One region of the Paenibacillus sp. SAF-068 genome, then DNA from elsewhere that is predicted to be linked to it. Evidence: predicted binding sites of a transcription regulator. Region 1 holds the regulator's gene; each other region holds the start of a gene.
The links. Region 1 encodes Rex, which represses fermentation and respiration genes when NADH is low (regulators of the CRP and FNR family bind a similar motif). Its sites were predicted from a motif close to TTGTGAAATATTTCACAA; they were not measured.
Positions count from the first base shown of each region.

Region 2: nadA (quinolinate synthase NadA) is a predicted target of Rex. The motif match lies at 1,511-1,528, and genes of this name have one in related genera.
Region 3: ACTHPG_RS09940 (cytochrome ubiquinol oxidase subunit I) is a predicted target of Rex. The motif match lies at 2,000-2,017, and genes of this name have one in related genera.

Region 1 covers NZ_JBQCJX010000001.1:3,056,262-3,060,547, forward strand. Annotated here, with positions in the region: gene ACTHPG_RS13170 (amidohydrolase) at 1-1,174, opposite strand, end outside; gene ACTHPG_RS13175 (redox-sensing transcriptional repressor Rex) at 1,161-1,814, opposite strand; gene dinG (ATP-dependent DNA helicase DinG) at 2,030-4,286, opposite strand, start outside.
Region 2 covers NZ_JBQCJX010000010.1:17,878-22,163, forward strand. Annotated here, with positions in the region: gene nadB (L-aspartate oxidase) at 1-464, opposite strand, end outside; gene nadA (quinolinate synthase NadA) at 500-1,438, opposite strand; gene ftsH (ATP-dependent zinc metalloprotease FtsH) at 1,739-3,784, opposite strand; gene hpt (hypoxanthine phosphoribosyltransferase) at 3,885-4,286, opposite strand, start outside.
Region 3 covers NZ_JBQCJX010000001.1:2,274,257-2,278,542, forward strand. Annotated here, with positions in the region: gene ACTHPG_RS09930 (LysR family transcriptional regulator) at 1-193, opposite strand, end outside; gene ACTHPG_RS09935 (MFS transporter) at 302-1,696, shown strand; gene ACTHPG_RS09940 (cytochrome ubiquinol oxidase subunit I) at 2,096-3,460, shown strand; gene ACTHPG_RS09945 (cytochrome d ubiquinol oxidase subunit II) at 3,460-4,286, shown strand, end outside.

The DNA of each region.
Region 1 (4,286 bases):
AAGCCGAGTAGATTGTATGCGAGATCAGGTCTGTATGCGGGTAGAAATGTGCCTGTTCAATATCCAGGGCGATAAAATCAGCCTTCATGCCAACCCGGAGTGCTCCGGTATTGTTCAAGAAGATGGATTTAGCACCATATGACGTTCCGAGTAGTAATGCTTCGCCTGCTGGCACAGCTGTCGGGTCACCCGACACACCTTTGTGGATCAATGCAGCCAGTCTCATTTCTTCGAACATATCCAGGTTGTTGTTGCTTGCCGGTCCGTCTGTTCCGAGTGACACGGTAACTCCTGCTTTCAGCAACGCAGGTACCCGTGCAACACCGGAGGCCAGTTTCAGGTTACTTCCCGGGTTATGGGATACTGCCACATCGTGACGGGCCAAAATCTCAATCTCTTCGTCATTCAGATGTACCGCATGTGCAACCAGAGATGGACGGGAGAAAAAGCCCAATTTCTCCAGATGTGCGACAGGACGCAATCCGTAGTCTGTGACGTTCTGTTCGACTTCACGAAGCGTTTCCGACATATGGGTATGCAGGGGAAGGTTCAGGTCGTTGGCGACCTGTACAAGCTTCTCTATGTAGTCTGGAGGGCATGTATATGGTGCATGTGGCGAGATTACGGTTGTAATGCGACCATCTGCCTGTCCATTCCACTCGCGTGCAAACGCAGCCGACTCCTCCAGCTTCCGCAATTGCTCCTCTTCCGAGCAGAGTCCGATTACTCCACGTGCCAGTGCTGCTCTAACGCCGGATTGTTCCACCACTTTGGCAACTTGATCCATGTGATCATACATATCCAGGAACGCTGTAGTTCCGCCTTTCAACATTTCAAGCACGGATAGCGAAGTTCCCCAGTATACGTCTTCTGAAGTCATTTTCGCTTCCATCGGCCACATTTTTTCCTGCAACCATACTTGCAACGCAAGATCATCTCCGTGCCCTCTAAGCAATGACATCGCTGCATGACCATGCGTATTGATCAGACCCGGCAGGAAGAACAACCCTTTTCCATCCACTTTGGTACAATTTTCGTCTCCATCCGGCAATGTCTCACCAATATGCACAATCTTGTCATTCTCGACAACCATGTATCCTTGAACCACGTTCCAGGTTGTGCCTTCATTCACGGCAAATTTGCCGTTGTGGATTACCCATCTATTTGTCGTCATCTTGCTCTTCGTCCTTTCCAGTCTCCAAGTAATAGGCCAAACTTAGCAGATCCGTTGTAAAGTCAGCATGATGAATGCGGATGTGCGGCGGTGTTTTTAGAATGGTTGGTGCAAAATTAAGGATCGCTTCGATTCCGGATTCAATCAGCTGATCGGCTACGTTTTGAGCTTCCGTATCCGGAACGGTAATAATTCCGATGCGGATGTTATCTGCTTTAACCGCTTCCGTTAATTCATTCATTGGTTTTACTTTTAAACTGTTGATCTGACTACCAATCTTCGGTCCATATGCATCGAATACTGCAACAATCTTCATGTTATCTTTCAGATATGCGTTGTAGTTGGACAAGGCTTGTCCGAGGTTACCCGCACCTACCAAAGCTACATTGATTTGCTGATCAATTTTGAGTATGTGACGAATTTTCTCGATCAAATAGGAAACATCATACCCGATCCCTTTACGACCAAAATCACCGAAATAAGCCAGGTCTTTTCGAATTTGGGCCGGATTCAGATCCAGCCGCTGTCCAAGCTCTTGAGAAGAAACAGTAGCCACCTCACGCTGATGCAACTCACTCAAATAGCGCAAGTATACAGGCAGACGTCGTACCACCGCTTCCGAAATTTTATCCGATTTCATTCTTGCTCCCCCTTACCAAGCCTACGATAAAATAATAGATGAAAAGTTGAGCATTCTGTATAAACACAGAGATAGACGTGATATTTCATACAGAATGCTCTTTGTAATTTAGGTTATAAGTTCTTACGTGCAATTGCTTATCGGATACGGAAATATCTAATAAAGTTTAACGCCAATCGATAGTGTCACGCAATGATACAGCGAATAAATAACCACTACTCCTGTTCATTAGCAGGTGCTTCTAACCACTCGGTAATTCGTGGAACCATCTGCTCCGTGAGCATATGCTCCATTTTTGGACCAGGTAATGAATATAAAAAGAATTTACCATAGTACGCTTCAATCACCCGAGTATCATAAACAATGACAATGCCTCTGTCCTTTGCTGTACGCACCAATCTGCCAAATCCTTGCTTGAAACGAATGACCGCTTGCGGCACGGACAGTTTCATGAACGGATTCTTCTTCTGTTCCTGAAGCAACTCACTCTTGGCTTCCACCAACGGATGATTCGGCGGCTGGAAAGGCAATCTCACAATAGCGAGACAGGTTAGAGCTTCTCCCGGGATATCCACACCTTCCCAGAAGCTGCTTGTGCCCAGAAGTACCGTAGCTTTGGCCTCCTGGAACCTGCGAGTCAACTTGGAGCGGCTACCACTGTCTACGCCTTGGCCCAACAATGAGATGTCGTTACCGGACAGTGCCTCCTTCAGCGGGTCATAGACCTGTCGCAGCATCTTGTATGAGGTAAACAGAACCATCATGCGTCCACGCGTGGCAATTGCGGTCTCTGCGAGTGACTGCACCAGCATATTGACAAAGTGCGCATCACCCACACTGCCCTTCACACTTGGGAAATCACGCGGAATCACCAGAAGTGCCTGATCGCGATAGTTGAACGGTGATGGCAGCATCGACGTTAAGAGGCGATTATTCTCAGAGGCTTCTTGCAAGCCAAGCTGCTCAATCATGAACTGGAATGACTTATCTACAGAGAGCGTAGCTGATGTAAGCACAACGCTTTTCTTTTTATCAAAAAATAGATCTTTAAGTTGTGCACTGACATCTACAGGTACGGCATACAATTGAAGCGATTTACTGCGGAACTGGCCGCTGGCTTCCATCCAGTACACCGTTTTGGCATCATCCATACGCATGAAGAAACGTAGATTATCCTTCAATGTGGTCAGATCTTTCAGCAGTCCTGTAATGTCCGTGATCAGACTATCCGATTGATAATCATCCTGATCCTCTTTCACCTCAAGCAGCAATTTGTCCCCTCTGCGAACCAGATCACCCAGAGTTACATAGATCTGGTTCTCCAGTTCCTGCAACTCCTGCCATTTCGCAGGTTTCTGAGATGCCTTCAGTCGCAGGGAAAATTGCCCGGTCTCGCCCGGTGAAGCATCACTTCGTTCAGGCAAAAGTCCGAACAGGGCATCACTCATACGATCCCACAGTTCCTTGACCTCAACAGCCAGCGGGAACATCTGATCCACCATGGAGCCCCATTGCACCGAATTCTCATGCCCGGATAACTGCGAACGAAGCATAGGCAGTTGTCCATTACGACTGTCTTTAAACAGACGGGTGAGCGTATGAACCAGCGTGAAATATTTCATATGCATTCCAAGATGCTTACCAGCTACATCCTCGAGATGATGAGCCTCATCGATCACAAGACTCTCATAGGCTGGCAGAAGCTGATGAGCTGCCTTCACATCCGTAAACAATTTGGAGTGATTGGTAATAACGATATCAGACAACCCGGCCTCATGTTTGGCGCGATGATAGAAACATTTGCGGAACCATGGACAGGATCTTCCCAGACACGACTCGGATTCGCTCTGTACCGTCTCCCAGAAGTCGCCTCCGCGTCCGCTAAGGTTAAGTTCCTCGTCATCTCCAGTTTCGGTCTGTGTAAGCCACACAATCATCTGAGCGGCTGTGAAATAATCCTCTTTGGGTGTGGCGAATTCACGTTTATTGATTTTGTGTTCAAATTTGCGCAGGCACAGGTAGTGTCCACGTCCTTTGAAGACAGCAGCCTTAAAAGGAAACGGAACCACTTGGGTCAGCATTGGAATGTCCCGCTCTCTCAATTGCTCCTGCAGATTGATCGTATGCGTGCTGACCATGACTTTCTGTTCTTGCTTTACACTTTCGTAAATAGCAGGCAACAGATATCCCAGAGATTTACCTGTCCCCGTTCCAGCTTCGATCAAGAGATGTTTCTCTTCATCCAGGGCTTGCCTTACACTGCTGAACATCTGAGTCTGCGCTTCACGCTCTTCGTAATGATCCAATGTATCCTTCAGGTTCTCCCGAACCTGGTCCATAAACTGTTCGAAAGTTACACCATCGAGGGGATTACCCTCCCGCTCGTCACGTGGTGCACCAATATCAGTCCAATCACTTACATTAAGAGCAAGCTGCCGATAATAGGTGTGTCCGTCCAGATCCTGAATCGGC
Region 2 (4,286 bases), on a different contig from region 1:
TTCACTTCGACAGCAAGCGCACGTACAATTTCATATCCCGTTGCGTCCCCGTTGGCATGCAAAATACGGCGGTGGCTATGCGCACCTTCCTGCGTCAATGCCAACTCGCCGTTCTCCAGATCAAACAAAGTACCCAAACGAATCAGTTCCTTCACTCCGTCCGGACCCTCATTCACCAATACTTCTACCGCCTCGGAGCGGCATAAGCCCGCTCCTGCAACAAGTGTGTCCTGCAAGTGGTAAGCAGGTGAATCATCCTCAGCAATAACCGCAGCGATTCCTCCCTGCGCATATCTGGTGTTACTTTCAAGTAATGACTTCTTCGTGATCATTAATACACGTTGTTGTTGACTTGCCTTAATGGCAGTAAACAAACCAGCAATCCCTGAGCCTATAACCAGTACATCCGTCTCTACCATGGGTAGCGCAGATAGATCAAAATCAACTAAATATTGCGGTATCATGTTATTCACCTGTCTTGGAGCAAGAGTAGCGCATCCTATTTTACCAACAACATGCGCTCTAGCGATTCTCTGGCTTTGTCGGCAACAGCCGGTGGCACGTAGATTTGCGGCTTCATCGTTTCCAGGCATTTCACCAGTTTCTTCAAGTTGTTCACCTTCATGTTGGGACATACGAGGAACTTGGTAGCAAAATGGAACTGTTTATCCGGACTATCCAGACGAAGCTGATATCCTGTACCATCTTCGGTACCTACGATAAACTCCTTCGCTGATGAATTTTTGCAATATTCCAGAATAGCTGTTGTACTGCCTACAAAATCACCCATTTCCACAACCTCAGGGCGACATTCTGGATGGACAACAAACTCTGCATTCGGATGCTTGGCTCTCATCTCCACCACATCTTTGACTGTGAGCATATCATGCGTGTTGCAGTAACCTTCCCAGATAATCATTTTCTTGTCCGTATGCTGCTGCACATAATGTCCCAGGTTTTTATCAGGTACCCAGATAATTTCGTCAGAATCCACCGATTGAATCACCCGGACTGCATTCGCTGAAGTACAACAGATGTCAGTCTCTGCTTTGATCTCAGCCGAGGAATTGATATAAGTAACCACCTTGGCATTAGGGTGTTGTGCTTTTAATTTGCGTAGTCCATCCACATTCACCATATCTGCCATTGGGCAGCCCGCACGCTCATCCGGGATAATCACGGTTTTATTGGGTGCCAGAATTTTAGCGCTTTCACCCATAAAATGAACACCACAGAAAACGATCACATCCGCATCGGTTTGTGCTGCCTTCTGGGCTAACAGAAATGAATCTCCACGGAAGTCAGCAACCTCCTGTACCTCGTCACGTTGGTAATAATGAGCAAGAATAATGGCATTACGTTCCTTCTTCAATTCCATCAGCCGCTCACGCAGCTCACGGTTCATCTCAGCCTTGCGCTCTAAAGCCAGAGCTTCCACCTGTGATCCTCTCCTTTATCGGGACAGCGTCATGCGCTGTTTCGTAGGGCTTACCTAAGTCGTTAACATCGCTTGAGAAACGAATCACAAGCGGTTTAACAACTAATTTACACAACGTTCACGACTCTGTCAATAAATGAAAAAAGTCCAGTTCAGTGCCTTAACCACCTGTTTGCTAACTGGTTCGCCATCTAACTCCTTTTTATCTTTATCTATCCTCTTTTAAAATAATGGACAAAAAAAGAGAGCCCTAGGGCTCTCCTGTTTTCATCTGCCGGCATAGCCAGATGTATTATGCATTTAAGATGTTGGCTTCGTTCCGCCATCATCCGGGTTATTGTTATTACCTTTTTCCAGATTCGGAGCTTCGTTTGGAATATCTCCGGCTGGTGGCTCAGGCGTTTCATCTTTACCTTGAATACGGACACGCACATCACCGATGTTGTCGATGATTGGCTCTCCGCCTTCAGTTGGTGTGCCTTCACCATCATTGTCGTTCTCTGCTTTTGGAGTTAAGGAACCTGTTTCGATCAATTGCTTGATCTGATCCATTTCCAAAGTCTCTACCTCAAGCAAAGTTTGAGCAATCAGATGCATCTCTTTTGAATGTTTAACAAGCAAGTCCTTACATTTCTCATAACATTCATTGATAAAGCGTTGCATTTCCTGATCAATCTCATACGCAATGGAATCCGAGTAATTCTGTTCATGACCAATATCCCGACCAAGGAATACCTGTCCCTGTGAACTTCCGAATTGCATAGGTCCCAATTTCTCACTCATACCGTATTCCATAACCATGCTGCGAACAATACCTGTCGCTTGCTGGAAGTCACTGTATGCACCAGTACCGATCTCTCCGATGAACAATTCTTCAGCTACACGACCTCCGAGAAGTCCGGTTACTTTATCCAACAGTTCCTGCTTGGTAACCAGCATACGGTCTTCTTTTGGCAACATGATTACATATCCACCCGCACGACCGCGCGGAATAATGGTCACTTTATGTACCATATCAGCATGTTCGAGGAAGTATCCTACAATGGTATGGCCTGCTTCGTGATAAGCAACGATTCGTTTCTCACGATCACTGATGACACGGCTTTTCTTCTCCGTACCAACAATGACGCGATCAATCGCTTCGTCCACTTCTTTCATGGAAATATCTTTACGATTACGACGTGCTGCTAACAATGCCGCTTCGTTCAAGAGATTCTCCAAATCCGCACCAGAGAAGCCTGTTGTACGCTTCGCGATAATATCCATCTTCACATCTTTGGTCAACGGTTTATTACGGGAATGTACTTTCAGGACTGCTTCACGACCTTTTACATCAGGGCGGTCAACCGTAATTTGACGGTCAAAACGTCCTGGACGCAGCAAGGCAGGGTCCAAAATATCTGCACGGTTCGTTGCAGCTACGATGATAATACCTTCGTTCGCTCCAAAACCGTCCATCTCAACGAGCAACTGGTTGAGTGTTTGCTCACGCTCATCGTGACCACCACCAAGACCAGCACCACGCTGACGTCCTACAGCATCAATCTCATCGATAAAGATGATACATGGCGCATTTTTCTTCGCATTTTCAAACAAATCACGTACACGTGATGCACCGACACCGACAAACATTTCAACGAAGTCGGAACCTGAAATACTGAAGAATGGTACACCCGCTTCACCGGCTACGGCACGAGCGAGCAATGTTTTACCGGTACCTGGAGGACCTACGAGCAATACGCCCTTAGGAATCCGTGCACCTACTGCTGCGAATTTACGCGGATCCTTGAGGAAGTCTACAACTTCAACAAGTTCCTGTTTCTCTTCGTCAGCCCCCGCAACATCTTCAAATGTAACCCGCTTCTTCTCTTCGTTATAGAGACGAGCACGGCTTTTACCAAAGTTCATCACCTTACCGCCGCCGCCTTGAGCCTGATTAAACAGGAAGAAGAACAGCAGGAACATAATGATCAACGGAATAAAGGAAGTCAGCAACGTCAACCAGATGCTGTCACCTTTCATTGGCTCCTGATGATATTGGAAATTGTTAGTTTCACTTGCAGCTACAAGCTCACTAATTGCCTCATCCGTAGGAGGAATATACGTTGAGAAATTTTCTGATTTGGCGCCATCTGGTGCCTTCTTGTATTGACCGGTCACGAGATACGTTTGACCGTTGAATTGAACCGTCAATTCAGAGACATTGTTGGCTTTGATCGCTGCACGCAACTGATCATATCTAGGATTATCGGTGGCTTCGCCGCCATTGCTGACGAATTGGACTATCCCCACCACAACTAAAAAAAGAATCAAATAAAAACCAGAATTCCGGATGAACCGATTCATCCCCTACCTCCTCTCGAGACACTTTAATTATTTTAACATAGCCCGACATGGCTTCTCAACAGAAGCCAAGAACAGCTCAAGGCTTGGGTCGGGCAGGATATTAGCTACTGTAGACTTCCGGCTTCAAAATCCCAATATAGGGCAGGTTCCGGTACTTCTCCGCAAAATCCAAACCGTAACCAACGATGAACGCGTCAGGAATGTCAAAGCCTGTGTAATGAGCTTCCAACTCAACCTTACGGCCTGAAGGCTTGTCGAACAGCGTAACCACACGCACCGATTCGGCACCGCGGTTTTCGAGCAGTTCAATCAGATAGCTGAGTGTAAGTCCGCTGTCGATAATATCTTCGACAATCAGAACTTCCCGTCCTTCAACGGATACATCGAGATCCTTAATAATTTTGACAACACCTGATGATTTGGTGGAAGCACCGTAACTGGATACCGCCATAAAATCCATTTCAACATTTACCGTTATGTTTTTAACCAAATCAGCCATAAA
Region 3 (4,286 bases), 780 kb from region 1:
GAAATGTTCGTCCAAAGTCATTTAGTCTCAGCTTTCTCCCGATTCGATCAAATAAAGGGACTCCCAGGTCGTCCTCTAATCGTTGTATCGTTTTGCTCAGGGAGGATTGCGTGACATGCAGCTTGCCTGCGGCTTCGGTAACATGCTCGCATCGTGCCACCGTCAGGAAATATTTTAGTTGAAGAAGCTCCATTGGCACCATCCCTTCATTCCTTCTAGTTCATCAAATCATAACATACAATGCGTTGGAATGAATAAATGTTTTCGAGTAAAATGACAGCAGATGAAGGAGTGATACCCCATGAACGTTCGAAATAAAGGATTAATGTTAGCTGTTGGACTCGGAATTATGTTGAATCCGTTGAATTCCTCCATGATTTCTGTGGCTATCTCCAGGCTACAACAAGTATATCTTCTTGATTTTACAGCCGTTTCGTGGATTATTTTATCGTTCTACATTGCCAGTGCTGTTGCTCAACCCGTCATGGGCAGGTGTAGTGATCTGTTTGGTCGCAGGAAGATCTTCCTGATGGGTCTTGTTATTGTTTTCGTATCATCCATGCTTGCTCCGTGGTCTTCGAGCTTTTCGTGGCTTATCGTATTTCGGATTATTCAATCGATTGGCACAAGCATGATGGTGGCCGTAGGAATGGCGATTGTAAGAATTAACGTGACTGACAAGCAAGCATCCGCACTGTCCATTTTGGCGATTTTTCTTTCCGGAGCAGCTGCAATCGGGCCCTTTATTGGTGGAGTATTGATTCATTGGTGGGACTGGCACAGTATATTCATCGTTAATATTCCGTTTGTGATGGCAAGTTTTTTGTTCGCATGGAAAACAATTCCGAAGGACGAGTTATCCCCATCGGTCTCTGGACATATGTCCATTCGGCAATGGCTTATGTTAATTGATGCACCAGGCATCCTGTTGTTCATGGTAGCCTTGGTGACTCTACTTGTTGGTTTGTTTTCATTGAATTCCACAGGAGATCGTTCAACTTGGCATCTGCTGACAGGAGGGATCGGTATATTCGCACTCGTTATGTTCATCCGACATGAATTAAAAGCGGCCACGCCTTTCATTCCTCTGCGAACATTTGCCACATATCCCGAGATGACGTGGGTGAATATGCAATACATGTTGGTGAACATCCTTTTTTACGCACTTTTTTTTGGGGTTCCCACGTATTTGAAGCAGGTACGTCATCTCAATGAAGTTCATACAGGAATAAGTATGCTGGCTTTGGGATTATGTTCAGTCATTATAGCCCCGATCGCAGGGCGCTGGATTGACAGATCAGAATCACGGCCAGCTCTGATCGTATCAGCTTCCTTAATGACATTCGGGTCTATATTGATCGCCGTCATGAATGAAACTTCTCCAATGTTCATTGTCATTGTTACCTTAGCTTTATTTGGGATAAGTAATGGCTTAAACGCCGTTGGCATGCAAGCAGCTCTGTTCAAAAGCACACCCAAAGAAATGATTGGTGTCGCATCCGGTATTTTTAATACATCACGCTACCTGGGGACCATCTTATCGTCGCTATTGATTGGGATGGTCATGGGAGATACATTCAATGTGACAGGATTTCAGGTGCTGGGAATCATCCTTACGGTATTAGCTGCATCATTGATCATTATGAGCGTGCGCAGCGAGGCTGGTGCGGTGAGTCCCGAACAAGTCAGCAAGTAATAAAGCAAATTGCCGTGCAATAGCACGGTTGCACCCAATGAATCAATAGCTCCATTGGGTGTTTTTTTTGTTTTTCACCAAGTTGTCAGAAAGAGTTGATCCTTTCTTGAACGTTTAGGGTAGAACACGTGTCATGGATTGAATTAGTAAAAAATAAAGATATAATAATTTTGATTAATAGGCTTGGTTAGTACTTTAAGTGCATCAATATCAGATTTCACTAAGCATGCAAGGTTCATTTTAAACGGGAGCGAGCAGGAGTAAACACATTAAAGGTGTGGCAAGATATCGTCATATCTAACTTTGTGAAATTTTTCGCAACTTTGCATTGAGCTTGGCAGAAGCTGATATTGAATGTTTCGAAATTTGAACTGAGTTTGAAGGGAGACAGTATCACGAATGGCTATTGATACGGTGTTATGGAGCAGACTGGTGACTGGCTTGACACTCGGGTTCCACGTTATTTTTGCAACGCTGGGTGTCGGTGTACCTTTGATGATCGCTATCGCAGAATTCATCGGTATTCGGAAGAAGGATCACCACTACATACTTATGGCGAAGAGGTGGTCCAGAGGGTTTGTCATTTCTGTGGCGGTGGGTGTCGTGACAGGTACCGCCATATCACTGCAGTTGGCCCTGGTATGGCCGAATTTTATGAAACTGGCCGGAAATGTCATTGCACTGCCCCTATTTATGGAAGTGTTCGCGTTCTTTTTTGAAGCGATCTTCCTGGGTATCTACTTGTACACGTGGGATCGGTTCAAAAATCCCTATATCCACTGGTTGCTGACTATACCGGTTGTTGCCGGGGCAGGCATGTCTGCTGTTTTTATTACAACAGTGAACGGATTCATGAACCAGCCTGAAGGTTTTGTCATGGAAGCAGGGCAATTCATGGCAGTGAATCCCGTGCAAGCAATGCTGAATACGGCGACGTTCTCCAAGGTGTTCCACGTGCTAAGCTCGGCCTATCTGACAGGAGCTGCTCTGTTAGCAGGAATTGCAGCCTTTGCGATGCTGAGAAAAGGCGTGTCGGCCTATCACAAGAAAGGCTTAAACCTGATGATGGCGGTTGTTCTGGTATTCAGTTTATTAAATTCCCTCGCGGGAGATGTATCTGCCAAGTTTTTGGCTGAGCATCAGCCGGAGAAACTCGCAGCTGCCGAGTGGCATTTCGAGACGGAAAGCGGCGCGGACTTAATTTTATTGGGATGGCTGAATGCAGAACATGAAATTATAGGAGCCCTCCATTTGCCGAAAGTACTCAGTTTCCTTGCCTTTGGAGACTTTAACGCTGAGGTAACCGGGCTGAACGAATTTCCGCCTGATGAGCACCCGCCATTACTTGTGCACTACTTGTTTGATCTGATGGCTGGAATAGGTTTCGCTCTACTCGCTATATCCAGTCTGTACTTCCTGTTTGTGTTCTGGAAGAAACGAAATCAGTTTAACAAGTGGATGCTTCGTATGGTTGCGCTCAGTGCACCGCTCGCTTTTCTGGCCGTTGAGATGGGTTGGTTCTATGCAGAGATCGGTCGGCAGCCATGGATCATTCGAGGTTATATGCGCGTAGAAGAGGCCGCTACTTCTTCGCCGAGTGTAAGAATTTTATTTTTCGTCTTCTTGCTTCTGTACATCGTGCTCGGCGTCATCTGTGTTCTCGTGCTGAGACGGTTGTTCAATAATAATCCAGCCGAGCTTGAGATGGAGAAATGGTTGAAGGAGAAACATGATCAATCAGCTGAGAAAGGGGACAAAAGCTGATGAGTTATGAGTTAATTGGGATATCGGTACTCTGGCTGTTCTTGTACGGCTATCTTATTGTAGCTTCCATTGATTTTGGAGCAGGTTTTTTCGCCTTTTATGCACGCCTGACGAAGCAGGATCACCTGATTAATCGTCTGATCTCCCGTTATCTATCACCGGTCTGGGAGATCACCAACGTATTCTTTGTCTTTTTCTATATTGGTATCGTCGGATTCTTTCCAGATACGGCCTATTATTATGGTTCCGCGCTGCTTGTTCCGGGAAGTATTGCCGTCATTTTGCTTGCCATACGTGGGTCGTTCTATGCTTTCGAGAATTATGGTTCCAAAAATAACATCGTATATCTGTTTTTATACGGAGCTACAGGGTTACTTATTCCGGCGTCGTTGTCAGTGGCACTGACATTGTCTGAAGGCGGCTTTATTCTAAAGCAGGGGGACAGCGTTTCCCTGGATTATTGGGCTCTGTTTACGAATCCATTATCATGGAGCATCGTTGGACTCGCCATCGTATCCGTATTGTTCATTAGCGGATCATTTCTTACATTTTACGCTTCTCGGGCAGAGGATCATGCGGCATTAAAACTGATGCGTAACTATGCTCTGTTCTGGAGTACACCGACCATTATTCTCGCGCTGACTGCATTTATATATTTGGGTCAACACAATGAGCGTCATTTTCAAAATATGATGGATTTATGGTGGTTACTGGCGCTATCCGTTGCATTTTTCATGATTGCCATGTGGCTGTTGTATAACGGACGCCGCTACGGATTAGCTTTTATCTGCATCATGCTGCAATTTTTCACAGCCTTTTTTGCATA